Regions from separate parts of the Streptomyces sp. TN58 genome, predicted to be linked through region 2. Evidence: predicted binding sites of a transcription regulator. Region 2 holds the regulator's gene; the other holds the start of a gene.
The links. Region 2 encodes HspR, which represses chaperone genes until heat shock. Its sites were predicted from a motif close to TTGAGNNNNNNNNNCTCAA; they were not measured.
Positions count from the first base shown of each region.

Region 1: lon (endopeptidase La) is a predicted target of HspR. The motif match lies at 12,219-12,237, and genes of this name have one in related genera.

Region 1 covers NZ_CP018870.1:4,946,577-4,961,648, reverse strand. The annotation lists gene BSL84_RS22740 (C40 family peptidase) at 1,055-2,260, shown strand; gene BSL84_RS22735 (styrene monooxygenase/indole monooxygenase family protein) at 2,167-3,471, opposite strand; gene BSL84_RS22730 (GTP-binding protein) at 3,475-4,104, opposite strand; gene BSL84_RS22725 (DUF742 domain-containing protein) at 4,085-4,474, opposite strand; gene BSL84_RS22720 (roadblock/LC7 domain-containing protein) at 4,471-4,977, opposite strand; gene BSL84_RS22715 (nitrate- and nitrite sensing domain-containing protein) at 4,974-7,955, opposite strand; gene BSL84_RS22710 (protein phosphatase 2C domain-containing protein) at 8,354-9,127, shown strand; gene BSL84_RS22705 (MarR family winged helix-turn-helix transcriptional regulator) at 9,160-9,600, opposite strand; gene lon (endopeptidase La) at 9,800-12,196, opposite strand; gene BSL84_RS22695 (DUF4097 family beta strand repeat-containing protein) at 12,321-13,085, opposite strand; gene BSL84_RS22690 (hypothetical protein) at 13,308-13,652, shown strand; gene BSL84_RS22685 (sulfurtransferase) at 13,614-14,537, opposite strand; gene BSL84_RS22680 (glycosyltransferase family 39 protein) at 14,706-15,072, opposite strand, start outside.
Region 2 covers NZ_CP018870.1:3,738,610-3,753,681, forward strand. The annotation lists gene BSL84_RS16895 (pyridoxal phosphate-dependent aminotransferase) at 1-674, shown strand, start outside; gene BSL84_RS16900 (YbjN domain-containing protein) at 895-1,434, opposite strand; gene clpB (ATP-dependent chaperone ClpB) at 1,600-4,191, opposite strand; gene BSL84_RS16910 (pyridoxamine 5'-phosphate oxidase family protein) at 4,313-4,750, shown strand; gene BSL84_RS16915 (hypothetical protein) at 4,886-5,200, opposite strand; gene BSL84_RS16920 (hypothetical protein) at 5,197-5,472, opposite strand; gene BSL84_RS16925 (hypothetical protein) at 5,557-6,612, shown strand; gene BSL84_RS16930 (heat shock protein transcriptional repressor HspR) at 6,686-7,159, opposite strand; gene dnaJ (molecular chaperone DnaJ) at 7,161-8,339, opposite strand; gene grpE (nucleotide exchange factor GrpE) at 8,379-9,038, opposite strand; gene dnaK (molecular chaperone DnaK) at 9,038-10,885, opposite strand; gene BSL84_RS16950 (sugar transferase) at 11,142-11,678, shown strand; partial or broken gene BSL84_RS16955 ((Fe-S)-binding protein) at 11,789-14,011, shown strand; gene BSL84_RS16960 (Yip1 family protein) at 14,769-15,072, shown strand, end outside.

The DNA.
Region 1 (15,072 bases), 1.2 Mb from region 2:
CCCCCATCAAGACCACGACGAGATCCCACCCGTCGGCACAGACAGGGGTATTTGGGGCGAATTGAAGCCTCTCGGATGCGGGCACCCACCCAGACGTGGATTGGCATCGCTCCAGCCGTTATCTGACGCTTTTCCACCCCACCCAGGGGCCGGACGTCGTCCAAGAGGGGCGCGGAAAGCTTTCTGCGGCTTGCGCCCAGCCCCAGACGAACCGCAGACGCGTGATCGAGAAGCGCGCGGCCACCACTGGCGGCCTACGCCCAACCCATGAGACTCGCGGACGCGTGATGGATAAGCGCACTGCGATCGCTGGCGGCCTATGCCCAACCCATGAGACTCGCGGACGCGTGGTGGATAAGCGCACCGCGATCGCTGGCGGCCTATGCCCACCCCAAGAGACTCGCTGACGCCCTCTGGCAGGAGCGCGTAGCGATTGGTGGCGGCTTATGACCAGCCCAAGAGACGGGGGAACGCCATCGGGCAGAAGCGCGTAGCGATTTGAGGCGCCCCGGGATCCGGCGCACGGCGCCGACCTCCCCGAGGGATGTCTCGATGGCCGGCCCGTTCCTCTGGGGGCTTCCCGGCAGTCTTTCGGATTTCCGTGGCGGGACGGGCAGTCAAGGGGGGCCGAAGGCCCTCACGAAGTGACGCGACCAACGGGAGCGCCCTTGACGGACCGGCCCGACGCGGAGAGACGATGGGACTGACGGGAAACCCCCAGAACCCCACCGACACCGCCCGGGTGGCTCCCGCCCACCCACGCCGCCCCACGTCCCCGGCGCCGCCCGGCCCATGTGCCTCCCGTCTCCCAGGCTCCGTTCGACCCCGCCTGAGTAGACCCCTCTCCCCGCCCCCACAGCCGCGCTCCCCGACCCGCCCGACCACCCGTACCCCCCGGGCCCCGACCCGACCCCGCCCGCGCGGATCCCGCCCCCGAAGCCCCCGCCCCGCCCGCCCCCCGCCCCCAACCGGGTGGCACCAGGCGACCGGCCGACTCCGTTGGGGGATTTGTCATACCGGGCGTGGCAGCATCGGCGGTCTTGGAGGTGATCCCATGTCATATCGGGGGCTCCGCGCTGCCTGTGTCGCCGTAGCGCTTCTCGTCGCCGGACCGGTCCACGACGCCGGCGCCGAGCCCGGTCTGCCCGAAGGGGAGAACGTGGGGGCGCTGCTCACCCGCCTACAGGGCTTGTACCAGAAGGCCGAGGAGGCCTCCGAGGCGTACAAGTCCACGGAGGACGCGCTGGAGGCGGGCCGGCGGGAGGAGCGGCAGCGGGCCGCCGCGCTCGGCAGGGTGCGTACGGCCCTCGACTCCGAGCGGGCCCTCGCCGGACGCCTGGCCCGCGAGCAGTACCAAGGCAGCCAGGGCCTTTCCCCCTACGCCCGGATGCTGCTGGCCGGGAACCCGCAGGCGGCGCTGGAACAGCGCCGGCTCGCCGCCCGCGAGGGCGCGCGCCGGGCCGCGGCGCTGAGCCGCCTCGCCAAGGGCGAGAAGGAGGCCGACACGCTCGCCATGCAGGCCCGCAAGGCCCTGGACACCCGGCAGACGCTGGCCGAACGGCAGAAGGCCCAGAAGGAGGCGGTCGCCTCGCAGCTGAAGCAGGTCGAGCGGCTGCTGTCCTCCCTTACCCCCGACCAGCTCGCCCGGCTGGGGGCGCGCGAGGACGAGACGACCGCGGCGGCGCAGCGGGACCTGGTGGCCTCCGGGGCCCTGCCCGCGCGCACGGGCACGCCGACGGCCGCCGGGGGCGCGGCCCTCCGGTACGCGGCGGCGCAGATCGGCAAGCCGTACGTGTGGGGCGCGGAGGGGCCCGGGTCCTTCGACTGCTCCGGACTCACCTCGCAGGCCTGGGCGCACGCGGGCCGGGCGATCCCGCGGACCAGTCAGGAGCAGTGGGCGCGGCTGCCGAGGGTGCCGCTGGACCAGCTGCGGCCGGGGGATCTGGTGGTCTACTTCCCCAAGGCCACACACGTGGGCCTGTACGTCGGTGACGGCAAGGTCATCCAGGCGCCGCGGCCCGGATCGGTGGTGAAGGTGTCGCCGGTCGCCGCGAACCCGCTGCTCGGGGCGGTGCGACCGGACCCGGAGGGGAAGCCGCTCGCGGAGTTCGCCCCGCCGCCGCTGCCCGAGCCCTCGGGCGGCGCGGCGGCGGGGGACGATGCCGGCTACTCCTCCGAGGAGGCGCCCGAGGCCGAGGCGTCGGCGGCGGGGGCGCCGGCGGCCGGGGCACCGGCGGTCGAGGCGACCTCGGCGAGGTAGTCGGCCGCGTCCTCGGGGTCGTAGAAGTACGCGTCGAAGTCGGCCGGGTTGTCGAAGCCATTGGCGAATCGATTCGCCACCGGCTGGAGCTGCCCGGCCGCGCCGATCAGGTTGAGCACGTGCTCCGGCGGCACGCCCAGCATCGCGTTCGTCCACTGGGTCACGGGCTTGCCCGTGGTGAACCAGAACTTGTCGAAGGTCGCCTTCATCCACGCCTCGTCGAACGGGTTGTCCCCGTGCATGAGGATCGAGGAGAGGTACGAGGCCGCGCACTTGGCCGCGGAGTTCGAGCCCTGCCCGGTGATCGGGTCGTTGGCGACGACCACGTCGGCCACGCCGAGGACGAGCCCGCCGCCGGGGAGGCGCCCGATCGGGTTCCGGACGACCGGCGCGTACCGGCCGGCAAGCGTGCCGCCCGCGTCCGTGAGCTCCACCTTCGTCGCCCGGGCGTACTCCCACGGCGTGTACTTCTCCATCAGCCCCAGGGTGAGCGCGAGGTGCTCGGCCGGGTCGTTGACGCCCTTGAAGACGTCCAGCGGACCGCCGGGCAGGCCCTCCCAGAAGAGGATGTCCGCCCGCCCCGAGGTCGTCAGGGTCGGCATGACGAACAGCTCGCCGACGCCCGGGACGAGGTTGCAGCGGACCGCGTCCGTCTCCGGGTGCTCGGGGCGCGGACCGAGCCCGTGTACGTACGACACGGCCAGCGCGCGCTGCGGGGTGTCGTAGGGGGAGCGTGCCGCATCCCGCTCGAACATCGACACCAGCTCGCCCTTGCCGGCGGCCACCAGCACCAGGTCGTAGGTGCGGGAGAAGTAGTCGAGGTCGGCGACGGACGCGCCGTGGATGACGAGCTGCCCGCCGCGCTGCGTGAAGGTGTCCAGCCAACCGGACATCTTCACCCGCTGGTCCACGGACTGCGCGTAGCCCTTGAGCCGGCCGAGCCAGTCGACGGCGCGGCTGCCGTCGGGGGCGGCCACCGAGACTCCGAGGCCCTCGATCTTCGGGGCCTGCCGCTCCCAGAAGTTGATCCCGAGGTCGCGCTCGTGCTGGAGGGCGGTGTCGAACATGCACTGAGTGGACATGACCCGCCCGGTGCGGATCTCGTCCGCGGTCCGGTTGGACATGAGGGTCACCTCGTACCCCTTGGCCTGGAGTCCGAGGGCGAGCTGGAGACCGGACTGCCCGGCTCCGACGACAAGTATCCTGCGCATCTCTCAAGTCCTCTCTTCGGGAGTGCTGTCGAGGGCGTGGCCCACCAGCGCCAGCAGGGATTCGACGACCGTCCGCCGCTCTCGCGCGTCCATGATGACGACGGGTACGTGCGGCGGGACGCTGAGGGCCTCGCGCACGTCCTCGGGCTCGTAGGACTGCGAGCCCTCGAAGTGGTTGACGGCGACGGCGTACGGCAGCCCGGAGCTCTCGAAGTAGTCGAGCGCGGGGAAGCAGTCGCGCAGGCGGCGGGTGTCGGCCATGACGAGGCCGCCGATGGCTCCGCGCACCAGGTCGTCCCACATGAACCAGAAGCGTTCCTGGCCCGGGGTTCCGTACACGTAGAGGACGAGGTCGTCGTCGAGGGTGACGCGGCCGAAGTCCATGGCGACGGTGGTGGTGTGCTTGTCCGGGGTGCCGGACAGGTCGTCGGTGGAGACGCCGGCCTGGGTCATCACCGCTTCGGTACGCAGCGGGGTGATCTCGGATACGGAGGAGACGAAGGTGGTCTTGCCGACGCCGAAGCCGCCCGCGACCAGCACCTTGACGGCGACGGGCGCGCGGGAGCGGTCGTACTGCCAGGGCTGTGCCGGTTCGTCGTCGACCACGGGCTTGTCAGAGACGGCGAAGACCACCGAGCACCCTTTCCAGCAGCGCGCGTTCGGGCCGGCCGGTGCCGTGGCCCGTCGTGTAGACACGGAGCCTGCCCTGGTCGGCGAGGTCGCTGACGAGGACGCGGACCACACCGAGCGGCAGCTTCAGCAGTGCGGCGATCTCGGCGATCGTGCGCATGCGGCGGCACACCTCGACGATCGCGGGCATCTCGGGCATGCGGTCGGGCTTCTGCGGCTCGGACGCCTTGGCGTCCAGGGCGGCGACGAAGGTCTCGACGTGCAGGACCTGGGTGAACCGTGTCCGTCCGCCCGTCAGGGAGTACGGGCGGACGCGGGCGGGCCGGCGGTCGGCTCCGCGTATCGGGAGTCGGTCGGTTGCCGGTCTCCTCACGGGGTGTTCTCCATCGACTGGCGCAGCTCACTGCGGACTTCGGGGGTCAGGACGTGGCCGGCGCGGCCGACGAACAGGGCCATGTGGTAGGCGACGACGCTCATGTCGCAGTCGGGCGCGGCGTGCACACCCAGCAGCGAGCCGTCGCTGACGGCCATGACGAAGACGGAGCCGTGCTCCATCGCCACCATGGTCTGCTTGACGGCGCCGAGCTCCATCAGGGCGGCCGCCCCGGTGGTGAGGCTGCCGAGGCCGGAGACGATGGTGGCGAGGTCGGCGGACGCCCCCCGTGGGCCCTTGGGCCGCGGCGCCGCCTGTGGTTCGCCCGTGCCGCCCGTCTCGCCCGCGCCGCCCGCTCCGGGGTCGGAGGACAGGAGCAGCAGCCCGTCCGAGGAGACGACGGCGACGGAGTTGACGCCGGGCACCTCCTCGACCAGGTCGGTCAGCAGCCATTGCAGGTTGCGGGCCTGGGTGCTCAGTCCGTACGTACTGGGCGCGGTCATGTGCGTGCCTCCTGTGCGCTGTCCCCCTGGTCGGTTTTGCTCTGCCCCGGCCCCTGCCCCTGCGCCGGCCCGGAGGCCGACTCCTGGTCCCGAGCGATCTCGGCGGCGGCGACCCGGCGGCCGTCCTGGGCTCCCTGGTAGAAGCCCCCGAGCCGGCGCCGCAGTTCTTCGGCGTCGACCCGGCGCGGCGGCTGCGGCCGTACGGCCTCCGCCCGCGGGGCGGCGACGGTGCGCGGGGTGCGCTTCGGCAGGCCCTTGTCGGTGACGGCGGCGCCGCCGTCGGACGGGTCGGCGGGGTGGCTGCCCTGGCGGGGGAGCCAGTCGGCCTCGGCGGGGGCGTGGGTGTGGTCCCCGGCCGGGTCCCCTGCCGGGCTCCCCGCGGGGGGCTCGGCGGTGAAGGTCTGCTCCGCGGGCGGGGCGTCGGCGGCCGGGGCCGGGATGAAGACCTCGCCGGCCGGGTCCCCCGCCGGGTCCCCGGCGGGGGGCTCGGCGGGGTCGGCCTGGGCGGGTTCCGGCAGCTCGAAGTCCGCCGGGTCCGTGTCGTGCGCGATGCGTGCGAGGAGCTGCTCCCCTGCGGGGGGCTCGGCGGTGAACACCTGGTCCGCCGGGACGGCGTCGAAGGCCGGAACCCGGTCCAGGCCGGTGCTGGCGTCGGCGTCGGCTTCGGCGGCCTCGGTCTCGGCGGGCGGCGCCAGGGCCTCGGCCAGGGTGACCGGGGTGACCGGCTCCACCGGAACGGCGTCCGGGCCCGGAGCCAGGTCGACACCCTCGGCCAGGATGACCGGCTCCGCCGGGACGGCGTCCGGGGCCGGGGCCGGATCCAGGTCGGCTTCGGCGTCGGCTTCGGGGGCTGCGTGGGCGCCGCGCGGGCGGGCGGGGAGGGTGTTCTCGTTCGCCTCCGCTATCACGCCCGGGAGGTGCAGCGAGAGCGCGCCCGGTGCGGCCAGGGTGTGGACGGGCGAGGCCGGCGGGGTGGTCGGCAGCAGCGTCGCGGGGATGACGACCAGGGCTTCGGTGCCGCCGTGCCGGGCGCCGCGCAGCTCCGCGGTGACCCCGTGGCGTGCCGCGAGCCGCCCGGCCACGTACAGGCCCAGGCCCAGGCCGTGCTCCTCCTCGGGCTCCTCGTCGTACGCCTCGGGCGTGGACAGCCGGGCGTTGAGTGCTGCGAGGCGGTCGTCGGTGACGCCGATGCCCTCGTCGACGACGGACAGCACCACGTCGCCGGAGTCCAGGGTCCAGCCCGACACCTTCACCTTGACGTCCGGCGGCGAGAACGTCGTCGCGTTTTCCAGCAGTTCGGCCAGTACGTGGGAGATGTCGTCGGCGGCGTGTCCGGCGACCTGCGTGTACGAGGGCAGCGCCGCGAGGTCGACGCGTTCGTAGCGCTCGATCTCGCTGACGGCGGCCCGCATCACGTCGACCAGCGCGACCGGGAGTCCCTGCCCGTGGCCGTGCTCCTGCCCGGCGAGGACGAGCAGGTTCTCGTTGTGGCGGCGCATCACTGTCGCCAGGTGGTCGAGCTTGAAGAGGGTCGCGAGCCGGTCGGGGTCCTGTTCCCTGGACTCCAGTTCCTCGATGACGGCGAGCTGGCGTTCCACCAGGCCCAGGGTGCGCAGCGACAGGGAGACGGAGGTCGTCGACATGTTGCGGCGGTGCTCTTCCAGCCCCGCGCGCAGCTGCGTCAGTTCCTCTTCGAGTGCTTCCCGGCCGGAGGCGAGCGCTTCGTTGCGGCCGATGATGCGGCGCCGGTCGGCGTCGAGGCCGGCGATCCGGGTGTGCAACGAGACCGTCTGGTCCCGTACGGCGTTCAGGTGCCGGACGACCTCGGCGAACTCGTCGTTGCGGCCGGTGAACCGCACCGGTTCCACCGAGCCCTCGGGGGTGGCGAGCCTTTCCGCGCCGCGCCGCAGGACCGACAGCGGGCGGGTGAGCGAGCGGGCGACGGCGGTGGAGAAGCCGACGGTGCCGAGGAACAGCAGGCCCAGCAGGGCGACCAGGATCTCCAGCCGGGTCACGTCGTCGTCGCGCAGGGTGGCGAGGGCGGAGGCGCGCTGCCCGGCGAGGGTGGCCTCCACGGTGCGCATACGGTCGATGCGGGCGGTGAGCGCGGCGCCGACGGCGGCGCCGTCGGTCTTGCGGTCAGAGCCGGTCAGGGTGGGCCGGTCGGTGAGCCGCTTGAGGTAGTCGTCGGCCGCCTTGACCTCGGGGCCGGTGACGGTGGCGGTGAGGGTCTGGCGTACGTCGGGCCGGGCGACCCGCGCGAAGTCGTCCAGGGCGGCCTGTTCCCGTACGCGTGTGCGCTGGGCTGCGGCGGTGAGTTCGTCGACCGCGGCCGAGCCGGAGGGCTGGTCGCCACGGGGTACGGCCAGTGCCCCGAGCAGCAGTCCGCGGGTGGCGGAGGCCTGTTCCACGGCCTGGCCCAGGGGGGCCAGCGGGCGGGTGGTGACGAGGGCGGACTCGGCGCGCGGCGGCGTCAGCTCGACGAGCCGGGCGCCCGGGGCGAGGAGTTCGGTGATGAGGCCGGTGTAGGCCTGGTGGGCGGCGAGGGCGGTGCCCTTGCCGTCGATGGCCTCGGTACGGACGGACTCGACGCGGGCGAGGGCCAGGGCGAGGGGTTCGTCGACTTCGGTCGCGGCCTCGGTGATCTGCCGGTCGGTGCGCTGGACGCGGTCCTGGAGGCCGGCCTTGGCGGCGCTCGGGCGGCCCTTGGCGGCGTACTCGACCACGGCGTCGCGCTCGTCGGCGAGGACGTGCGTGAGGGTGAGGATCTGGCCGGTCTGCTCGGCGAGGGTGACCAGCCGCTGGGAGTCGTTCAGCTCCCTCGCGGCGGTGACGACGGCGGGGGTGCCGGCCGTGAGGACGGCGAGTCCTGCGACGGCGACGCCGACGACCAGCCGGCTGCGCACGCGGACGCGGCGTCCTGCGGGGGCCGGGCCTTCGGCGGCGGTGCCGTTCTTCCGAGACCGCTTCTTCTGCACCGGTGCTCGCAATCCTGTACGTGTGCTTTTGCTCGTCTACTCGTGTGGCCGAGGTAACGGCCGGTCAACAAGTAAACGCCCCCTGCCCCCTCGTACCGCCTCAGACCTTTGCAGCGTGTTGGGGAGAGAGCCGCACATCGCCCACCCGGCCACTCGAACGAGTGAACATCACGGATGAGTTGGCGACCAACTCGGGGACCCGGTCACAGACCGGCTCCGTGGACAGGTGGTTGAAAGATCGATGCGGCCTTTGGCAGTATGCCCCGCCCACATCGCCGGCCCTGTGCCGGAGCCCGTCCGGGCCGGGCCGGGCACCGCGCGTGTGCGGGCCGCCCACCACGCCTGCCCTGGTCCGTACCTTCCCGGGCCCACAGACGTCGCCCGGGCAGAATGTCCGTATGCGCATCGACCTCGCCACGGCCCCCGGCAGTCAGGAACGCCCCAATGAGGACTGGGTGTCGGCGTCGGTGCCCGCTTCGGGGGGCGGGGTCCTGGTGGTGCTCGACGGGGTCACCCCGCCGGCGGGCGGGGACGGGTGCGTGCACGGCGTGCCGTGGTTCACGGCCCGGCTCGGCGGCCGATTGACCGAACTGTCCGGATCGCGACGGGACATGCCGCTGGACCGGATCCTGGCCGAGGCAGTTCGCGCCACGGCCGAGGCCCACCGCGACACGTGTGACCTTTCTCACATACGGACCCCGCAGGCGACGGTCGTCGTCGTCCGCTGGGACGAGGCGTATGTGGAACACCTCGTGCTCTCGGACTCCGTACTGCTCCTGCAGGCACCCGGGGGCGAGGTGGCGGCGGTGCTCGACGACCGGCTGGAGCGGGTGCCGCGGGAGGTGCTGCGCTCGGTGGCGGCGACGGACGCCCTGCGCAATGCCGAGGGCGGCTTCTTCACGGCGGCCGCGGACCCGTCGGTGGCGTCCCGGGCGATCACGGGGCGCACCCCGCGCGGCCGGGTGCGGGCGGTGGCCGCGCTGACGGACGGGGCGAGCCGTTGGACGGACACGTTCGGGGAGGGCGACTGGGCCGAGTGCCTGGCGGTGCTCCGGAAGGAGGGTGCGGAGGGGCTGATCGGCCGGGTCCGCGCCGTCGAGGTCGGCCCGGCCGTCCCGCGGGGCCGGCACAAGCGGCACGACGACGCGTCGGCGGTCTACGCGGAACTCTGAGGCGCGGCCTGCGGGGGGGCTGAGGCGGTCCGCTACTCGGCGCCCGTGTTCAACTGGTGGAGCAGGCGGGCCAGTTCCGCGACCTCGCCGCGGTCCCATCCGGCGAGCTTGCGCATGTACTGCTCGCGCCGTGCGCCGCGTACCCGCAGGAACCGCTCGCGGCCCTCCTCGGTGAGCCCGACGAGGAAGGCCCGCCCGTCGGCGGGGTCGGGCTCGCGGGCCACCAGGCCCAGGACCTCCAGGGCCCGCAGCTGCCGGCTCATGGTGGCCTTGCCGACGCCGAAGTAGGCGGCGAGGTCGGTGGCCCGCTGCCGGCCGGCGGCCTCCAGGCGTACGAGCAGCCCGTAGGCGGCCGGCTCCAGTTCGGGGTGGAGGGCGCGGGCCATCTCCCCGGAGGAGGCGCGGGCCCGCCGGAGGAAGACGGACAGCTCCCGCTCCAGGGCAAGGAACTCCTGGTCTTCACTCCCGTGCACGTCCTGCTCCTTCTTCGATGCCGCGATGCGCGATGCCGCGATGTGTGGCGCCCCGGTGGGTCCCCACAGGTCCCGGTGGGTCCCGGCAGCCCCGGGGGGTGGGGGCCAGTATTTCGCAGCGGGCGCGCGGTCGGCCCGGGGCCCCGCCGGAGCGGGGAACCGGGCCGTCCGGGTGCGGGCGTAGGCCCCCGGTCCGAGGTCAGGCGGCGGCCGGGACCTGCACCTGCGCGTCTTCCAGGGCGAGCTCCAGGACCTGGCGCACATCGGTCACCGGGTGCACCTCCAGCCCCTCCAGCACCTCGGCCGGGACGTCGTCCAGGTCGGCCTCGTTGCGCTTGGGGATGATGACGGTGGTCAGGCCCGCCCGGTGGGCGGCGAGCAGCTTCTGCTTGACCCCGCCGATCGGCAGGACCCGCCCGGTCAGCGAGACCTCGCCGGTCATGGCCACGTCGGTGCGCACCTGCCGCCCGGAGAGCAGCGAGGCGAGGGCGGTGGTCATGGTGATGCCCGCGCTCGGGCCGTCCTTGGGTACCGCGCCGGCCGGGAAGTGGATGTGCACGCCCCGGTCCTTGAGGTCGGCGACGGGGAGTTCCAGTTCGGCTCCGTGGGAGCGCAGGAAGCTCAGCGCGATCTGCGCCGACTCCTTCATGACGTCGCCGAGCTGGCCGGTGAGGGTCAGTCCGGCCGCGCCCGTCTCCGGGTCGGCCAGTGAGGCCTCCACGAACAGCACGTCGCCGCCCGCCCCGGTGACGGCGAGGCCGGTGGCCACGCCGGGGACGGCGGTGCGCCGCTCGGCCGGGTCCTGGGCGGATTCCGGCACGTGGTGCGGGCGCCCGATCAGGGCCCGCAGCCCGTCGGCGCCGATGTGGAAGGGCAGTTCCCGCTCGCCGAGTTCGTGCTGGGCGGCGACCTTGCGCAGCAGGCGGGCGATGGCCCGCTCCAGGGTGCGTACGCCCGCCTCGCGGGTGTACTCGCCGGCCAGCTTGCGCAGGGCGTCCTCCTCCAGGACCACCTCGTCGGCGCCGAGTCCGGCGCGCTCCAGCTGGCGGGGCAGCAGGTGGTCGCGGGCGATGACGACCTTCTCGTCCTCGGTGTAGCCGTCGAGGCGGACGAGTTCCATGCGGTCGGCGAGGGCTTCGGGGATGGCTTCCAGGACGTTGGCGGTGGCGAGGAAGACGACGTCGCTGAGGTCGAGTTCGACTTCCAGGTAGTGGTCGCGGAAGGTGTGGTTCTGGGCGGGGTCGAGGACTTCCAGGAGGGCGGCCGCGGGGTCGCCGCGGAAGTCGGAGCCGACCTTGTCGATCTCGTCGAGGAGCACGACCGGGTTCATCGATCCGGCTTCCTTGACGGCCCGTACGATGCGGCCGGGCAGGGCGCCGACGTAGGTGCGGCGGTGGCCGCGCACCTCGGCCTCGTCCCGTACGCCGCCGAGGGCGACGCGGACGAACTTGCGGCCCATGGCGTGGGCGACGCTCTCGCCCAGCGAGGTCTTTCCGACGCCGGGCGGGCCGACGAGGGCGAGGACGGCGCCGCCGCGGCGGCCTCCGACGACGCCCATGCCGCGCTCGCTGCGGCGCTTGCGCACGGCCAGGTATTCGGTGATGCGGTCCTTGACGTCGCTGAGGCCCGCGTGTTCGGCGTCGAGTACGGCGCGGGCGCCCTGGATGTCGTACCGGTCCTCCGTGCGCTCGTTCCAGGGCAGTTCGAGGACGGTGTCGAGCCAGGTGCGGATCCAGGAGCCCTCGGGGCTCTGGTCGCTGGACCGCTCCAGCTTGTCGACCTCCTTGAGGGCGGCCTCGCGGACCTTCTCGGGGAGGTCGGCGGCCTCGACGCGGGCGCGGTAGTCGTCGGACTCCTCGCCCTCCTTCTCACCGTTGAGCTCGCGCAGTTCCTTGCGTACGGCCTCCAGCTGGCGGCGCAGCAGGAACTCGCGCTGCTGCTTGTCGACGCCGTCCTGGACGTCCTTGGCGATGGACTCGGCGACGTCCTGTTCGGCGAGGTGGTCGCTGAGCGCCTTGACGGCGAGCTTGAGGCGGGCGACGGGGTCGGCCGTCTCCAGCAGTTCGACCTTCTGCTCGATTGTCAGGAAGGGCGAGTACCCGGAGTTGTCGGCGAGGGCGGAGACCCCTTCGATCTGCTGGACGCGGTCCACGACCTGCCAGGCCCCGCGCTTCTTGAGCCAGCTGGTGGCGAGGGCCTTGTACTCCTTGACGAGTTCGGCGACGGCGCCCGGCAGCGGATCGGGGACCGTCTCGTCCACGATCTCGCCCTCGACCCAGAGCGCCGCCCCGGGCCCGGTGGTGCCGGCGCCGATGCGGACGCGGCCGAGGCCGCGGATGAGTGCGCCCGGATCGCCGCCGGAGAGCCGGCCGACCTGCTCGACGGTTCCGAGCACACCGGTCGCGGCGTACGTGCCGTCGATCCGCGGTACGAGCAGCACGCGGGGCTTCCCGGTGCCGGCGGCGGCTTGGGCGGCCTCGACGGCCCCGCGTACCTCGGCGTCGGACAGGTCCAGCGGAACGACCATTCCGGGCAGCACGACCTCGTCGTCGAGAGGCAGCACGGGCAGGGTGAGCGTTACGGACGTCGAAGCCATGATCTTCCCTCCGGCAGTGAAGTTGAGCTACAGGGACTCAATGCATCTGCGCCTCCCGGTGTTCCCCAACCTCCGTTCGCCGGCGGCGAACACGCTCCCCGGTGTGCTCCCCGGCCGGGGGGTGTCAGCCGGTCAGGGTGGCGACGCGGACGTCGCCGGAGGTGGTCTTCGCCGTGAGGTGGGAGGAGGCCGAGGCGTCGTCGGACAGGGAGACGTCGCGGTCGCCCGAGGTGGTGGACACGGCGAGCCGGTAGCGGGCCGCGGGCACCCCCAGGCTGACGTCGCCGGAAGTCGTCTCGGCGAGCACGGAGGCGGGGGCCTTCGCGAAGTCCAGGCGCGCGTCGCCCGACTCGGAGCGCACCGACGTGTCCGGGCCGGCCAGCCCTGTGCCGGTGATCTCGCCGGAGGTCGTACGGATCTTCAGCGGGCCGGCGATGTCCCGGGCCCGGACGTCGCCGGACCCGGCCTCCACCTCGGCGGCGGCCACGCCCGCGACGGTGATGTCGCCGCTGCCGCTCTCCAGGGTGACCTTCGCGGATGCCGGGACCTCCAGCCGGTAGTCGATGCGGCAGCTGCTCGGGCAGCCGTCGGCGGTGAAGGTGAGGACGCCCCCGCTGACCCGCTGGCCGGGCGTGGGGGCGGTGTCGCCGTGGTAGCGGACGGTACGGCGGACCGTGACTCCGGGCCCGGCCCCCGGGGTGACCTCGATCGACCCGGCCCGGGTGCCGGTCAGCTCGACGGCGGTGACCGCCTCGGTGACCGTGGTGTCGGCGCTCACCGTCGTGCGCGGGCCGTCGACGAAGGAGCAGGCCGCCAGGACGAGGCCGGCCGCGAGGGCGGCGGCCGAGGCGCGGGCGGCCCGGGCCGCCGCCGTGGTGTGGGAAGTCATACCCCGATCCTGCGGCGCCCGCCCCGCGCGGCCGATGGTGCCGGTACCCGGATCCGGTGGGGGGTTATCCCCCGGGCCGGGTCCGGGTGGCGGGCGGGCTTCGGCCGTTCGGCCCGAGCAGGGTCGTTTCCTCCTCATCCGTACGCGTGACGGGCGGATGCGGGCCCCCCGGCCGGGCAGGGGTGGCTGCGGCAGTGTTCCCACCCGTAGAAAGACCAGTTGATGCGTCTCCGCTCCGCCTTCACCGCCGTTCTCGGCGCCGCCCTGCTCCTCGTCACCGTCCCGGCCTCCGCCTCCGCCGCCTCGGGCCGGTTCAGCTACACGTACCTGACCGTCGAGGGCTACGAGGCCTCCGGCTTCCTGACCGACCCGTGGGACGGCGAGTGCTTCAACCTCCCCGGTGTGGGCCAGGAGAACCCCGAGCCGGGCCACTCGCCGAGGAACCGCACGGACGCATGGGCCACGGTCTTCGGCGACACGAACTGCGAGGGGCCCGCCTTCCGGCTGCGGCCCCACACCGGCTGGGCGTCAGAGCGCCTGAAGGTGCGGTCGGTCGTCTTCGGCTGACCGCAGGCCGGCGCCCGGCCCGGTCGCGACCGGGCGCTGCGCGGAGGGCAGGCCCCACTCGCTCCAGGAGCCGTCGTACACCGCCAGGTCCCGGTAGCCGGCGAGTTCGGCGCCCAGTGCCAGTACGCACGCGGTCACCCCGGAGCCGCAGCTGAAGCGGAGGCGTTCACGCCCGCCCGCCGCCGCCTCGAAGGCGGCGCGGAGTTCCCCGGCCGGGCGCATCAGCCCGCCGGGGCGCTGGAGTTCGCCGAAGGGCAGGCTGACCGCGCCCGGCATGTGGCCGCCGCGCAGGCCCGGGCGGGGTTCGGGGGCGGTGCCTTCGAAGCGTTCGCGGGTACGGGCGTCGAGGACGGCCGCGGCCGGGTCGGAGAGGGCCGCGGCCACGGTCTCGGCGTCGACGAGCAGTCCGGGGCGCGGCCGGGCGGTGAAGGTGCCGCGCGGGCCCCCGTACTCCGGGGCGGCGGCCTCGACGGGGAGGGCGGCGGCCGTCCAGGCGGGCAGTCCCCCGTCGAGGACGGCGGCCCGGTCGAAGCCCATGGCGCGGAGCATCCACCAGGCGCGGGCGCTGGAGTAGACGCCGGCGCCGTCGTAGACGACGACGGTGTCGGTGTCGTCGACGCCTAGGGACCGCAGCGCCGCGGTGAACTCGGCGGGCCCGGGCATGGTGTGCGGGGCGGGCGCCGTGTGGTCGGAGAGGGCTCCGTCGAGGTCGAAGGGGCGGGCGCCGGGGATGCGGTGGCCCGCGGCGCGGTGGGCGCCGACGGAGGCGTCGAGGACGACCAGTCCGGGGGTGTCCAGCCGGGCGGCCAGCCAGTCGGCCCCGACCAGCGGTCCGGGGACGGCGGGCCCGGGCTCTCGGGACGCGGGGTGGTCGGAGACGGGCATGCGGCACCTCCTGGGATCGGCGTGCCGCGTCCCTTCCACTGTGCGGCGCGGCCCGCCGGCTGTACGAAGCGGTCGTCCCCATCCTCCGGCGCGACCCGCGCGGGCCGGCAACCGCCCCTGCCGTGGGGCCGGTTCACCCGTGGTCGCCGTGGTCGCCGCGAGCGCCCGTCAGCCGGCGGGGCAGCCGCCGGGGCGGGCGTAGACGGCGATCCGGGCGCCTCGTACCGCGGTGACCGAGCAGAGGTCGAACGCGCCCGCCAGCACCTCGCGCTTGACCTCCTCGTGCCGGTAGGGGTCCAGCGGCTGGTCCGCCGGGTCCAGCAGGGCGATCACCCGGGGTGAGGTGAGCAGGGCCGCGCGGATCCGCTCCGGGGGCAGCTCGGTGCCCTGGAGGCTGTGGGAAGCGGCCGGGGAGGCCGCCAGGGCGGTGTCCCGCAGCCCGTCGTAGACGTCCGGCGCAGACAGCAGCCACTCACGCCTGCGGGAGGGCATGAACACGACCGCGTCCCCCGGGCGGGCCCGCTCCCGTACCGCG
Region 2 (15,072 bases):
GGCTGCTCCTGCTGAACACCCCGCACAACCCGACGGGCACCGTCCTCACCCCGGACGAGCTCACGGCGATCGCCGCGCTCGCCGTCGAGCGTGATCTGCTGGTCGTCACCGACGAGGTGTACGAGCACCTGGTCTTCGAGGGCTCCCACACGCCGCTGGCGGGGTTCCCGGGGATGCGCGAGCGCACGGTCACGATCAGCAGCGCCGGCAAGACGTTCTCGTTCACCGGCTGGAAGGTCGGCTGGCTGACGGCTCCGCCCGAGCTCGTCTCCGCCGTCCGCACGGCGAAGCAGTTCCTCACCTACGTCTCCTCGGGCCCCTTCCAGTACGCCGTCGCGGAGGCCCTGGACCTGCCGGACGCCTACTACGAGTCCTTCCGTGCCGACCTCGCCGCCAAGCGAGACATCCTCGCCGACGGCCTCGCGTCGGCGGGCTTCGAGGTCTTCCGCCCCCAGGGCACCTACTTCATCACCACCGACATCACCCCCCTCGGCGAGAAGGACGGCCTCGCCTTCTGCCGCGCCCTGCCCGAGCGCTGCGGGGTCGTCGCCATCCCGAACCAGGTCTTCTACGACGACAAGACCGCCGGTGCCACGCAGGTGCGCTGGGCGTTCTGCAAGCGCACGACCGTGCTGCGGGAGGCGGCGGACCGCCTCGGCCGCCTGGGGCGCTGACAGCGGACGGCCGACTCCGGCGGTACCACCGGGCAGCGCCGAGGGCTCGCGTTCGGCGCGGCGGCTACGTGCCATCCCCGGCGGGCGGCGGCCGCCGTTAACGGCATGAGCCCGGCCGGGCTCCGCGGTCGGGGTGACCGCGGGGCCGGACGGGCTCAGGTACGCCTGCGGGGTCTACCTCCTGCTCTTCGCCGAGGTGCCCCGTGAGGGAGGGCCGGGGTCAGTTGCCCCCGCCGTCCTCCTCCTCGCCGTCGGCGGAGTCGATGTCCTTCTCCAGTCCGAGCTGCTCCGTGAGCCACTTGTCGAACTCGATGGAGGCGCGGACCCAGCTGACCGTGGAGGACACGAAGTGCTCCAGGTTGACGCCGGTGCCGATCAGCATCTGCGCCTCGCCGATCAGGCGGACCGAGCCGTCGTCGTGGGTGTGGCTGTAGACCTTCGGCCACAGGGTGCGACGGTTCCAGTCGTCGATCGACTCAAGGAGCTGCGGCTTCTCGTCGATCTTGTGCGGACGGTCGTAGAAGGTCCGCACCGAGAAGACCTGCTGCTCCGCTTCGCCGCGGAACATGAAGTACGTACGGAACTCCTCCCACGGCGCCGCGAGGTCACCCTCGTCGTCGACGACGTACTTGAGCTCCATCTGCTCCAGCAGCTGCTTGACCAGATCCTGGTCGGGGACGACGGGGCCCGCCGGTCCTGTGGCCTGCGGATCGGGCTGCTGCCCTCCGAAGTTCGGAATCGAGGCCGGGTCGATGCTCACCGTGTACTTCCCTTCGTGCGGATACTTGCATCCTCCCCCATCCCGCCCACCCCATGTCCAGCCCGACGGTCGCGTATCCGCTGCGGGCGGACAGGAGTGCACCCCGCGCACGTGCCTGTACGCGGGGTGCAGGGGCGGAGAGCCCCCGCGGATCCGGCGGATCCGTCAGAGCGCCTTGCCCACCAGCAGGTCCTCGCCCGCCGCGTCGACGCGCACGGTGTCGCCGTCGCGGACCTCTCCGGAGAGGATCTCCTTCGCCAGGCGGTCGCCGATCGCCGTCTGGATCAGGCGGCGCAGCGGCCTGGCACCGTACGCCGGGTCGTTGCCCTTGTCCGCCAGCCAGGCCAGGGCCCCGGGGGTGACGTCCAGGGTCAGCCGCCGGTCGGCCAGCCGCTTGGCGAGGCGGCCGATCTGCAGCTCGGCGATGTGCGCCAGCTCGTCGCGGCTCAGCGCGGAGAAGACCACCAGGTCGTCCAGGCGGTTGAGGAACTCCGGCTTGAAGCTCGCCCGGACCACGTCCAGGACCTGCTGCTTCTTCTGGTCGGCCGGGGTTACCGGGTCCATCAGAAACTGGCTGCCCAGGTTCGAGGTCAGGATCAGGATGGTGTTGCGGAAGTCCACCGTCCGGCCCTGGCCGTCCGTGAGCCGGCCGTCGTCGAGGACCTGGAGCAGGATGTCGAAGACCTCCGGGTGCGCCTTCTCCACCTCGTCGAGGAGCACCACGCTGTACGGGCGCCGCCGGACCGCCTCGGTGAGCTGGCCGCCCTCCTCGTAGCCGACGTAGCCGGGCGGGGCGCCGACGAGGCGGGCCACGCTGTGCTTCTCGGAGTACTCCGACATGTCGATGCGGACCATGGCCCGCTCGTCGTCGAAGAGGAAGTCGGCGAGCGCCTTGGCCAACTCCGTCTTGCCCACGCCCGTCGGGCCGAGGAAGAGGAACGAGCCGGTCGGCCGGTCCGGGTCGGCGATGCCGGCGCGGGTGCGGCGTACGGCGTCGGAGACGGCCCGTACGGCCTCGGTCTGACCGATCAGGCGGCGGCCCAGCTCGTCCTCCATGCGGAGCAGCTTCTGGGTCTCCCCCTCCAGCAGCCGGCCGGCGGGGATGCCGGTCCAGGCGCCCACCACGTCCGCGATGTCGTCGGGGCCGACCTCGTCCTTGACCATGGAGTCCTTGGCGCTCTCGGCGGCGGCCTCCTCCTCGGTGGCCTCGGCCAGCTCGCGCTCCAGCTGCGGGATCTCCCCGTACAGGAGCTTGGAGGCAGAGTCGAAGTCGCCGTCGCGCTGGGCGCGCTCGGCCTGGCCGCGCAGGTCGTCCAGGCGCTCCTTGAGCTCGCCGACCCGGTTGAGGGACTGCTTCTCCTTCTCCCAGCGGGCGGTCAGGCCGCGCAGCTCCTCCTCCCGGTCGGCGAGGTCCTTGCGGATCTTGTCGAGGCGCTCGCGCGAGGCCGGGTCGGACTCGTTGTTCAGCGCCAGCTCCTCCATCCGCAGGCGGTCCACCGAGCGCTGGAGCTCGTCGATCTCGACGGGCGAGGAGTCGATCTCCATGCGCAGCCGGGACGCGGCCTCGTCGACGAGGTCGATGGCCTTGTCGGGCAGGAAGCGGGAGGTGATGTACCGGTCGGAGAGGGTCGCGGCGGCGACCAGCGCGCTGTCGTTGATGACCACCTTGTGGTGGGCCTCGTAGCGGCCCTTGAGCCCGCGCAGGATCGCGATCGTGTCCTCGACGGACGGCTCGGCGACCAGCACCTGCTGGAAGCGCCGCTCCAGGGCCGGGTCCTTCTCGATGCGCTCGCGGTACTCGTCGAGGGTGGTCGCGCCGACCATGCGGAGCTCGCCGCGGGCCAGCATGGGCTTGAGCATGTTGCCGGCGTCCATCGCGGAGTCGCCGCCGGCGCCCGCGCCGACGACCGTGTGCAGCTCGTCGATGAAGGTGATGATCTGGCCCTCGCTGGACTTGATCTCCGCGAGGACGGTCTTGAGCCGCTCCTCGAACTCGCCGCGGTACTTCGCGCCGGCGACCATGGCGCCGAGGTCGAGGGCGACGAGCCGCTTGTTCTTCAGGGATTCGGGCACGTCACCCTTGACGATGCGCTGGGCCAGGCCCTCGACGACGGCCGTCTTGCCGACGCCGGGCTCGCCGATGAGCACCGGGTTGTTCTTCGTACGGCGTGACAGGACCTGCACGACGCGGCGGATCTCGTGGTCGCGGCCGATGACCGGGTCGAGCTTGCCGTCGCGGGCGGCCGCCGTGAAGTCGGTGCCGAACTTCTCCAGGGCCTTGTACTGGCCCTCGGGGTCGGGGGTGGTCACCCGCCGTGCTCCTCGTGTGTTCTGGAAGGCGTCCAGCAGCTTGCGCGCCGTCGCCCCCTGGGTGGAAAGGACCTCGCCGGCCGCGCCGCCCTTGGCGGCGATGGCGATGAGCAGGTGCTCGGTGGAGAGGTACTCGTCGCCGAGCTTGCCGGCCTCGCTGTCGGCCTCGGCGAGCACGGCGAGCAGCTCGCGGGTGGGCTGCGGGGGCGCGACCGTGGAGCCGGTGACGCTGGGCAGGGCGGCGAGGAGGCGTTCGGCGCCGCTGCGCACGGCGGCCTGGTCCGCGTCCGTGGCGATCAGCAGGTCGATCAGGTTCTCGTTGTCCTCGCCGGCGAGCAGGGCCAGCAGCAGGTGTGCGGGGGTGAGGTCCGCGTGGCCGTCCTTGACGGCCCTGCCGGTGGCCGCGTTCAGCGCGTCGCGGCTCTTGTTGGTCAGCTCGGCGTCCACTGCGCCTTCTCCTCTCCGAGGGATGCACCGCTGGGTGGGTCTGACAGAGTCAGCGTATGCAAAGTTGAGTCTATTCCACTCAAGGCAGTTGAGGGGAACCCTTCCCCGTACCCTTCGGCCCATGTCCCATGACGTACTCAACCCGACGCCCGAGTACCTCGCCTTCTGGCGGGAGCGCCACGTCTGCACCCTGACCACCCCGCGCCCCGACGGGACCCCGCACGTGGTGCCGGTGGGCGTGACCTACGACCCGGAGGCCGGCCTGGCCCGGGTGATCAGCAACAAGAACAGCAAAAAGGTCCGCAACGTCCTGGCGGCGCAGACCGCGCAGACCGCGCAGGACGGCGGCGCTGCGGGCGGCGGGGCGCGGGTGGCGGTCTGCCAGATGGAGGGGCGCCGCTGGGCCACGCTGGAGGGCCGTGCGGTGATCCGCACGGACGAGGCGTCGGTCGCCGACGCGGTGGCGCGCTACGCGGAGCGGTACGGGCGGACCCCGTCGCCCAATCCCGACCGTGTGGTCATGGAGATCACCCTGGACCGGGCCATGGGTCGCGCATGAGCCGTTGACGTTTCATCTTTGTCCGGTTCACGCACTGGACGCGGGCATCACAACGGCGCCATCGTGGTCAGGTCCACGACGGCGCCGTTGTGTGGGGGTAGCGCCTGAGCGATCTGGAACGACGGGGGAATCGCTTCAGGCACTGCGGGGGGTGGCGGTGGTGATGTCGGGCTCGAAGAGCTGGTGGTCCCGCTGATCGAGATTGACGAAGACCATCCCGTAGCGCACCTCGCAGCGGACGGGCTGCGGCGCGCCGCGCGGGCGGCGCAGGCACCGGTAGGCACGGACGTCCTCGTCCTCCTCGCGCACGATGACGATGGGCTGGCCGAAGAGGGTGACCATCAGCGAGTCGCCGGGGTGGGGGATGGCCGTGGCGAGGTCGATGAACTGCCAGCCCGAGCGGTATGCCGACGCCATCTCGCGGCGGAAGCCGCGGTCGTCGGGGGTCATGCGGACACCGTCGCAGGAGCCTCGGTCCAGCCCGTGTCGTCCTTACCGCCCAGCTCGGCGGCGGTCCAGCCGGTGTCCGCGTACTTGCCCACGGGCGCCGTGGTCCAGCCGGTGTCGAACTCCGTGCTCGTCAGGCTCGTACCCTGACCGTCCCTAGCGCTCCCCGCGTCACTTTCGACGGCGCTGACTGCCCCAAAAACCGCAACGGCGGAGAAACCTATGGCAAGCACCGAGCGAAGCATTCTCTTGTACATGGTCGGCTTCGTCCTCACTTGATGGAATCCTCTCCCCCGCGTGACAGACGATGGCTCATTCAGGCACGTCAATGCCACAGGGACGATGCATCATGTTCTTGCATGTTCAGGACCCTGGGGGGTGGAGATTTGACGCAAAAACCGACAAAGGCGACACATCCCCACCCCGTCACGTCCATGTGCGCCGAGGGGACCCGGCTGTACGCCGCCGCCCTGAGCACCGGCCGGATAGCCCGGGGAGAGATCCAGAACGCCCCCTGCCTGCTGGAACTCGCCCTTCTGCAGCCCGACCCGGATGACGCCAACCAGCTCCGCCCGGTTCCCCCGTCCGTGGCTTTGGCTCAACGGCTCCATCCGATTGAACGCGAGATCCAGGACCGCCGACGCAGCGCTGTAGATCTCACCGACACTTTCGAGCCTTTCCTCGCCATCAGCGCACAGAGCCCGGCCGACACCCATGCCATCACGGTGCTGGAGGGTTTCGAACGGATCAACGCCGCGCTGAACCTCGCCACGGCCGAATGCCACACCGAGGTGCTGACGGTCCAGCCGGGCGGAGCGCGGCCTTCCGAGGCCCTCACACAGGCCCTGGAGCGCGACCAGCCGCTGATCGACCGCGGGGTCAGCATACGGACCCTCTACCAGCACACCGCCCGGCACAGCCAGGGCACCCTCGCCTACGTGGACCGGATCTCCACCGGCAAGGTCGAGATCCGCACCCTCGAAGAGCTGATAGAGCGCCTGATCATCTTCGACCGCACCGTCGCCTTCATCCCGGTGAGCGACGACCGCCGGGTCGCGCTGGAACTGCGCCACCCCGGCCTCGTCGACTACCTCATCAAGGTCTTCGAGCAGCTCTGGCACCGCGCCGTCCCGCTCACCGAGGAGGTGACGTACCGCAGCACCCCGGGCGGCGTCACCGGCGTGCAGCGCACCATCGCCCAGCTCCTCATCGAGGGGCACGTGGACGAGGCCATAGCCCGCCGCCTCGGCATGAACGTCCGCACCTGCCGCGCCCACATCGCCAAGCTCGCCACCACCCTCGGCAGCGGCAGCCGCGCCCAGCTCGGCTACCTGATAGCCCGCTCGGGCATCCTGGGCCGCCCCTCGGCCCCCGAGGAGGGCGAGGACGCCGGGCCTGACCACGAAGGCCTCTAGAACGCGCCGCAGGCCCCGCCCGGGGAAGGGCGGGGCCTGCGGGTGTACTTCCGGGGCCGGGGCGGCTTGCCGCTCAGTCCAGCGGGCGCTTGGGGCTCGGGCGCCAGACGACCAGGGCGCTGCCCGGCTGCGGGGGCTGGTACGGGACCAGGTCCCGGCGGTACGAGGCGTGTACCTGGGCCTCGCGGGCCCGCAGCGTGGCTGCCGCGCCGTCCACCGCGGCGGAGAGCTCGGCGACGCGCTGCTGGAGCGCGGCCACCTGGTTCTCCAGTTCGATGATCCGCTTGATGCCCGCCAGGTTGATGCCCTCGTCCTGGGACAGCGTCTGCACCGTGCGCAGCAGCTCGATGTCCCGGGCCGAGTAGCGCCGGCCGCGGCCGGCCGTACGGTCCGGGGAGACCAGGCCGAGGCGGTCGTACTGGCGGAGGGTCTGCGGGTGCAGGCCCGAGAGCTGGGCGGCCACCGAGATCACGTAGACCGGGGTCTCGTCGGTGAGTGGGTAGGCACCGCCCCCCAGACGGGAAGACTGTCGTCGGCGGCCGTCCATGTCATGCTCCCTTCGCGGACTCGAACAGCGCGGAGCGCGGGTCCTGCGACTCCGTCGCCTCGCGGTACATCTCCAGCGCCTCGCGTGCCTTGTCGGACAGCTCGGTCGGAACCGCGACCTCCACGGTGACGAGGAGGTCCCCGCGGGTGCCGTCCTTGCGGACCGCGCCCTTGCCGCGGGCCCGCATCGTACGCCCGTTCGGGGTGCCCGGGGGAAGTTTCAGCGTCACCGCGGGGCCGTTCAGGGTCGGGACCCTGATGTCGGCGCCCAGCGCGGCCTCGGCGAACGTCACGGGGACGGTCACCGTCAGGTTGTCGTCCTTGCGGCCGAAGACCGGGTGGGTTCCGACGTGGACCACCACGTACAGGTCGCCGGCCGGACCGCCCCGCTCGCCCGGTGCGCCCTTGCCGCGCAGCCGGATCCGCTGGCCGTCGGAGACGCCCGCCGGGATCCGGACCTGCATGGTGCGGGAGCTGCGGGCCCGGCCGCTGCCCTTGCAGACGTCGCAGGGGGTCTCCGCGATCAGGCCGCGGCCCTTGCAGTCCGCGCAGGGGTCCGTCAGCGAGAAGCCGCCGCCGCTGCCGCGCGAGACCTGGCCGGTGCCGACGCAGGTCGGGCACACCCTGGGCGTGCCGTTCTTGTCGCCGGTGCCCGAACAGGCCTTGCAGGGCGCCTGCGAGGACATCCGCAGCGGGACCGTGGCCCCGTCCACCGCCTCGGTGAAGGAGAGGGTGACCTCCGACTCGATGTCCTGGCCGCGGCGCGGCTGGGTACGGGTGCCCGCACCCGGGCCGGCGCCGCGGTTGAAGAGGCCGCCGAAGACGTCGCCCAGGCCGCCGCCGAAGCCGCCGGCCTGACCGCCCTGCTGGGTGCCCCCGAAGAGGTCGCCCAGGTCGAAGTTGAACGAGCCGCCGCCGCCCGGCCCGGGGCGGAAGCCGCCGTTGCCGAACAGCGCGCGCGCCTCGTCGTACTCCTTGCGCTTCTTGGCGTCCCCGAGGACGTCGTTCGCCTCGGAGATCTCCTTGAAGCGCGCCTCGGCGGAGGCGTCGCCCTTGTTGGCGTCCGGGTGGTACTCGCGAGCGAGCTTCCGGTACGCCTTCTTGATCTCGGCCTCGGTGGCGTCCTTCGGGACACCGAGGACCTTGTAGTAGTCCTTCTCCACGAAGTCCTTCGTGCTCATCCCCGGTGTCCCTCCTCCCGTGCCGCTACGTGTACTGCGTCAGCCCTGGTCGGCTGCATCCGCGTCCTCGCCGGACGGCTTGTCGCCCTCCGCGGACTCGGACTTGGGGGCCGCGCCCGGCTGGGGCTCGGCCACCGCGACCCGCGCGGGACGGATCGTACGCTCGCCGATCCGGTACCCCGGCTGCAGGATCGCCACGCAGGTCGTCTCGGTGACGTCCGGCGCGTACGAGTGCATCAGGGCCTCGTGGACCGTCGGGTCGAAGGGCTCACCCTCCTTGCCGAACTGCTGCAGGCCCATCTTGGCGGCGACCGTCTCCAGCGACTCGGCCACCGACTTGAAGCCGCCGACCAGCTCGCCGTGCTCCCGCGCCCGGCCGATGTCGTCGAGCGTCGGCAGGAGCTCCGTCAGGAGGGACGCGACCGCGATCTCCTTGACGGTGATCCGGTCCCGCTCCACCCGGCGGCGGTAGTTCTGGTACTCCGCCTGGAGCCGCTGGAGGTCCGCGGTGCGCTCACCGAGCGCGGTACGGGCCTGGTCCAGCTGCGCCAGCAGGGCCACATCCTGTGCGCTGTCCCCGGCCGGGGCCGCCCCCTCCGCCGTGTCGGCGGAGTCGGCGGCCTTCGGCTCGGCGTCGTCCTGAGCGGCGTCGGCGGGGACTTCGGGCTTCTCCTCGAAGCCCGGGGTCTCCTCCGACATCAGGCAGCGCCACCCTTCGGCTTCTCGTCGTCGACGATCTCGGCGTCGACGACGTCGTCGTCGGCCTTGGCCTGGCCCGCGTCACCGGCGGCGCCGGCGGCACCCTGGGCGGCCTGCGCGTCGGCGTAGAGCGCCTGGCCGAGCTTCTGGCTGACCGCCGCGAGCTTCTCGGTCGCGGTGCGGATCTCGCCGGTGTCCTCGCCCTTGAGCTTCTCCTTCAGCTCGGCGACAGCCGCCTCGACCTCGGTCTTGACCTCGGCCGGGACCTTGTCCTCGTTGTCCTTGACGAACTTCTCCGTCTGGTAGACGAGCTGCTCGCCCTGGTTGCGGGACTCGGCGGCCTCCTTGCGGCGCAGGTCCTCCTCCGCGTACTGCTCCGCCTCCTGGCGCATGCGGTCGACCTCGTCCTTGCCGAGCGAAGAGCCGCCGGTGACGGTCATCTTCTGCTCCTTGCCCGTGCCGAGGTCCTTGGCCGTGACGTGCATGATGCCGTTCGCGTCGATGTCGAAGGAGACCTCGATCTGCGGGACGCCGCGCGGTGCCGGGGGCAGGCCGGTCAGCTCGAACATGCCGAGCTTCTTGTTGTACGCCGCGATCTCGCGCTCGCCCTGGTAGACCTGGATCTGCACGGACGGCTGGTTGTCCTCGGCCGTCGTGAAGATCTCGGACCGCTTGGTCGGGATCGTGGTGTTGCGCTCGATGAGCTTGGTCATGATGCCGCCCTTGGTCTCGATGCCGAGGGACAGCGGGGTCACGTCGAGGAGCAGGACGTCCTTGACCTCACCCTTGAGGACACCGGCCTGGAGGGTGGCGCCGATGGCGACGACCTCGTCCGGGTTGACGCCCTTGTTGGCGTCCTGGCCGCCGGTCAGCTCCTTGACGAGCTCGGCGACGGCCGGCATGCGGGTGGAGCCGCCGACGAGGACCACGTGGTCGATCTCGGACAGCTGGATGCCGGCGTCCTTGATGACGTTGTGGAACGGGGTCTTGCAGCGGTCGAGCAGGTCCGCGGTGAGCTGCTGGAACTGCGAGCGCGTGAGCTTCTCGTCCAGGTGCAGCGGGCCCTCGGCGGAGGCCGTGATGTAGGGGAGGTTGATCGAGGTCTCCGTGGAGGAGGACAGCTCGATCTTCGCCTTCTCGGCGGCCTCGCGCAGACGCTGGAGCGCCATCTTGTCCTTGGACAGGTCGACGCCGTGGCCGTTGGCGAACTGCTTCACCAGGTAGTCGACGACGCGCTGGTCCCAGTCGTCACCACCGAGGTGGTTGTCACCGTTGGTGGCCTTGACCTCGACGACGCCGTCGCCGATCTCCAGGAGCGACACGTCGAAGGTGCCGCCACCGAGGTCGAAGACGAGAATGGTCTGGTCGTCCTTGTCGAGGCCGTAGGCCAGGGCGGCGGCCGTCGGCTCGTTGACGATGCGCAGGACGTTCAGACCCGCGATCTCGCCGGCCTCCTTCGTCGCCTGGCGCTCGGAGTCGTTGAAGTAGGCCGGGACGGTGATGACCGCGTCCGTGACCTTCTCACCCAGGTAGGCCTCGGCGTCGCGCTTCAGCTTCTGCAGGATGAAGGCGCTCATCTGCTGCGGGTTGAAGTCCTTGCCATCCAGGTTGATCTTCCAGTCAGTGCCCATGTGGCGCTTGACGGAGCGGATGGTCCGGTCCACGTTCGTGACCGCCTGGCGCTTGGCCACCTCGCCGACGAGGACCTCGCCGTTCTTGGCGAAGGCGACGACGGACGGCGTGGTCCTGGCGCCCTCGGCGTTGGTGATGACGGTGGGCTCGCCGCCTTCCAGAACGCTGACGACGGAGTTAGTGGTGCCCAGGTCGATGCCGACCGCACGTGCCATTTCGATTCCTCCAGCTGACTTGAGTGGAACAGACTCAACCATGCCGTACCGCCGCGCGCGCGTCAACAGAACTGAGTCGGGTCGGCTCAACCTTTAGCCGCTCCTTACGCGCAACCTTGGGTTCACCGGGTGGTACGGCCGGACGGGCCCGCGCTGCGCGGCCGGGCCGGACGGCGGCCCGCGCCGCGCGGCCGGACGGGGGACCCGCGCCGCGCGGCACGCCCGGGTCGCGATGCCCGTACGGCAGCGTGCTGGCATGCCGCCCACACTCACCGCCCCCCGGTTCCGGGTACGGGTACCCGCGGCCCCGCCGGCGAAGCGGGTGCTCGACCTCGCCGGGGCGGCGATCCTGCTGACCCTGCTCGCGCCGGTGCTGGCAGCGGCCACCGCACTGATGTACGCGGCCACCGGCGGGCACCCCTTCGCGCGGGAGGCCGCCGTCGGGCTCGCCGGGCGGCCGCTGCGGACCTGGCGCTTCGCCACGGCCGCGGCAGGCCGGCCGGGTGCGCTCCTGGAGCGGTTCGCCCTCGACGGGCTCCCCCAGCTGCTCAACGTGGTCCGCGGCGAGATGTCGCTGGTCGGCCCGCGCCCGCAGGCGCGTACGGACCACCCGTACCGGCTCCTGGTACGCCCCGGAATGACCGGCTTGTGGCAGGTGAGCGAACGCTCCGACCTACCCTGGGAGGAGATGGCTCTCCTCGACCTGCATTATGTGGAGAACCACTGGCTCGGGATGGACCTGGCGATCCTGGCGCGGACCCCGCGGGCGGCCTACCGACAAAGGCTCGCCTGAGCGACACAGATCACCGCACGCTCAGCTACATTGCGGCGTCGGGAATGGGTAACCTCAAGCCTTGACTTCATAAGTTACCGCTTAGTAAGTGCCGCCCGAGGAGCCCTCCCATGCAACTCGCCGCGATCATCGTGTCGCTGGTCCTGACCGTGGTCGGCGTCGCGCTGCTCGCACGAGCCGTGGCGCAGATCTACCGCTTCGTGAAGATCGGCCAGCCCGTACCGGCCGGCAGCCGCACGGACGACCCGAAGGCCCGAACGCTCACCCTCGTCCGGGAGTTCCTCGGCCACAGCCGGATGAACCGCTGGGGCATCGTCGGCTTCGCCCACTGGTTCGTCGCGATCGGCTTCCTGACGCTCCCGCCGACCCTGGCGCAGGCCTACGGCCAGCTCTTCCAGGCCGACTGGACCCTTCCGGTCCTGGGCGGCTTCCTGCCGTTCGAGCTCTACATCGAGTTCATCGGCCTGATGACCGTCGTCGGCATCCTGGTCCTGATCGCGATCCGCCTGCTCAGCCTGCCCTCGCGGGCCGGCCGCAAGTCGCGCTTCGCCGGCTCTAAGGCCTGGCAGGCGTACTTCGTCGAGTACATCATCCTCACCATCGGCCTCGCGATCCTGTGCCTGCGCGGCCTTGAGGGCGCGATCCACCACGTGGACAGCTGGGAGCCGGCGTACGCCATCTCCTACCCGCTGGTCATGGCCTTCGACGGGCTGTCGGCGAGCGCGCTGCAGAACGCCATCTACTTCACCGCGATGATCAAGATCGGCACCTCGCTGATCTGGATGATCGTCGTCTCGCTCAACACCAACATGGGTGTCGCCTGGCACCGCTTCCTCGGCTTCCCGAACATCTGGTTCAAGCGGAACGCCGACGGCGCCACCGCGCTGGGCGCGCTCCAGCCGATGACCAGCGGCGGCAAGGAGATCGACTTCGAGGACCCGGGCGAGGACGACAACTTCGGCGTCTCGCAGGTCGAGCAGTTCTCCTGGAAGGGCATCCTCGACTTCTCCACGTGCACCGAGTGCGGCCGCTGCCAGTCGCAGTGCCCCGCCTGGAACACGGGCAAGCCGCTCTCCCCGAAGCTCCTGATCATGTCGCTGCGCGACCACGCGCACGCCAAGGCCCCGTACCTGCTGGCAGGCGGCGGCAAGGACATGGAGGGCAACGAGAAGGCCACGGCCGAGCAGCTCGCCGGCGTCCCCGCCGCGGCGCTGGCGGAGGCCGAGCGCCCGCTGATCGGCACGGCCCTGGAGAACGGCGTCATCGACCCGGACGTGCTGTGGTCCTGCACGACCTGCGGTGCGTGCGTGGAGCAGTGCCCGGTCGACATCGAGCACATCGACCACATCGTCGACATGCGCCGCTACCAGGTGATGATCGAGTCCGCGTTCCCGTCGGAGGCGGGCACGATGCTCAAGAACCTGGAGAAGAAGGGCAACCCCTGGGGCCTGGCGAAGAAGCAGCGCGTCGAGTGGACGAAGGAGGTCGACTTCGAGGTCCCGATCATCGGCAAGGACGCGGAGGACCTCTCGGAGTTCGACTACCTCTACTGGGTCGGCTGCGCCGGCGCCCTGGAGGACCGGGCCAAGAAGACCACGAAGGCCTTCGCGGAGCTGCTGAACATCGCGGGCGTCAAGTTCGCGATCATGGGCGGCGACGAGAAGTGCACCGGTGACTCGCCGCGCCGCCTGGGCAACGAGCCGCTGTTCCAGCAGCTGGGCCAGGAGAACGTGGCCATGCTGAACATGGCGTTCGGCGAGGACGACGACGACCCGGAGACGAAGAAGCCGAAGTCGGCGAAGCGGATCGTCTCGACCTGCCCGCACTGCTTCAACACCATCGCGAACGAGTACCCGCAGCTCGGCGGCGAGTACGAGGTCATCCACCACACGCAGCTGCTCCAGCACCTGATCGACGAGGGCCGGCTGACGCCGGTGACGCCGGTCGACGGTCTGATCACGTACCACGACCCGTGCTACCTGGGCCGGCACAACAAGGTCTACACGCCGCCGCGCGAGATCATGTCGGCCGTGCCGGGACTGCGCCAGCAGGAGATGCACCGCCACAAGGAGCGGGGCTTCTGCTGCGGCGCCGGTGGCGCGCGGATGTGGATGGAGGAGCGGATCGGCAAGCGCATCAACAACGAGCGCGTCGACGAGGCCCTGTCCCTCAACCCCGACATCGTCTCGACCGCCTGCCCGTTCTGCCTGGTCATGCTGACCGACTCGGTCAACGGCAAGAAGAACGAGGGTCAGGCGAAGGAGTCCGTGCAGGTCGTGGACGTGGCCCAGCTGCTGCTGGAGTCGGTCAAGGCCCCGGGCCCGACGGAGGAGGAACTGGCCGCGCTGGCGGCCGAGGCGGAGGCGGAAGCCGCGGCGGCCGCTGCGGCGGAGGCGGAGGCCAAGGCGGAAGCGGAAGCGGAAGCGGCTGCCAAGGCGAAAGCTGAAGCCGAGGCGAAGGCCAAGGCGGATGCGGAGGCCGAGGCGGACGCGAAGGCCAAGGCCGAGGCCGAGGCGGAGGCCGCAGCTGAGGCCGAGACCAAGGCGGAGGCCGAGGCGAAGGTTGAGCCGGAGGCCGAGTCCGAGACCGTGGCCGCGGCTGCGCCGGAGGCGGAAGCCGAGGCTCCGGCCGAGAACGTCGTCGCCGAGGCCACCGCGGCGGACGCCGAGGCGGCGCCGCAGGCCGAGGCCGCGGGCGAGGCCGAGCAGGAGAGCCCGGCCGAGCCGAAGGCGAAGGCCGAGGACGCCAAGTAGGAACCCGGGCCGTCGGCCGCCAGGCGAACGGCCCACACACCGGAAGCGGCCGGTCCCCCCTCGGGGACCGGCCGCTTCCGGCTTTCCGGGGCCAGCCCCGCCCACCACCCGCAGGGTCGGTCGGCGGCTCGGCGGGGCCGATCCCCGGGCACACGCCTGGATCGGAGGCGTCCGGCGCCGCACCGCAGCCGAGTGAACCGGACAGTCGACCCAGGCCCGCCGGGGGTGGGGACAGCCACCCGGGGATCCCCTAAGGGATGTCACAGGTCAGCCGCAAAGGGCGCCGGTTCCGGCTGCCCGGCCACCGGAGCCCGCCGGACCAGGTACGTTCGATCACGTGGCTGGATTCAGGATCGGACGCGGCCGGGACAACAACCGCGCTCCCCAACAACCCCCGCAGCAGCAGCAGTCGTACGGTCAGCAGCAACCGCCGCCGTACGGCCAGCCGCCCTACCCTCCCGTCGGCGGCCCGCCACCGCAGCAGCAGTGGCCGCAGCCGACCGCCGGAGGCCACGGCGAGCCGGAGTACTTCGACCCGTACGGGCAGCCGCACCCGCATGCGCAGCAGCCCCCGTACGGCCCCGGAGGCGGCGGGAACTACAGCAACGACAACCCCGGGCACACCCAGGTCTTCGCCGTCG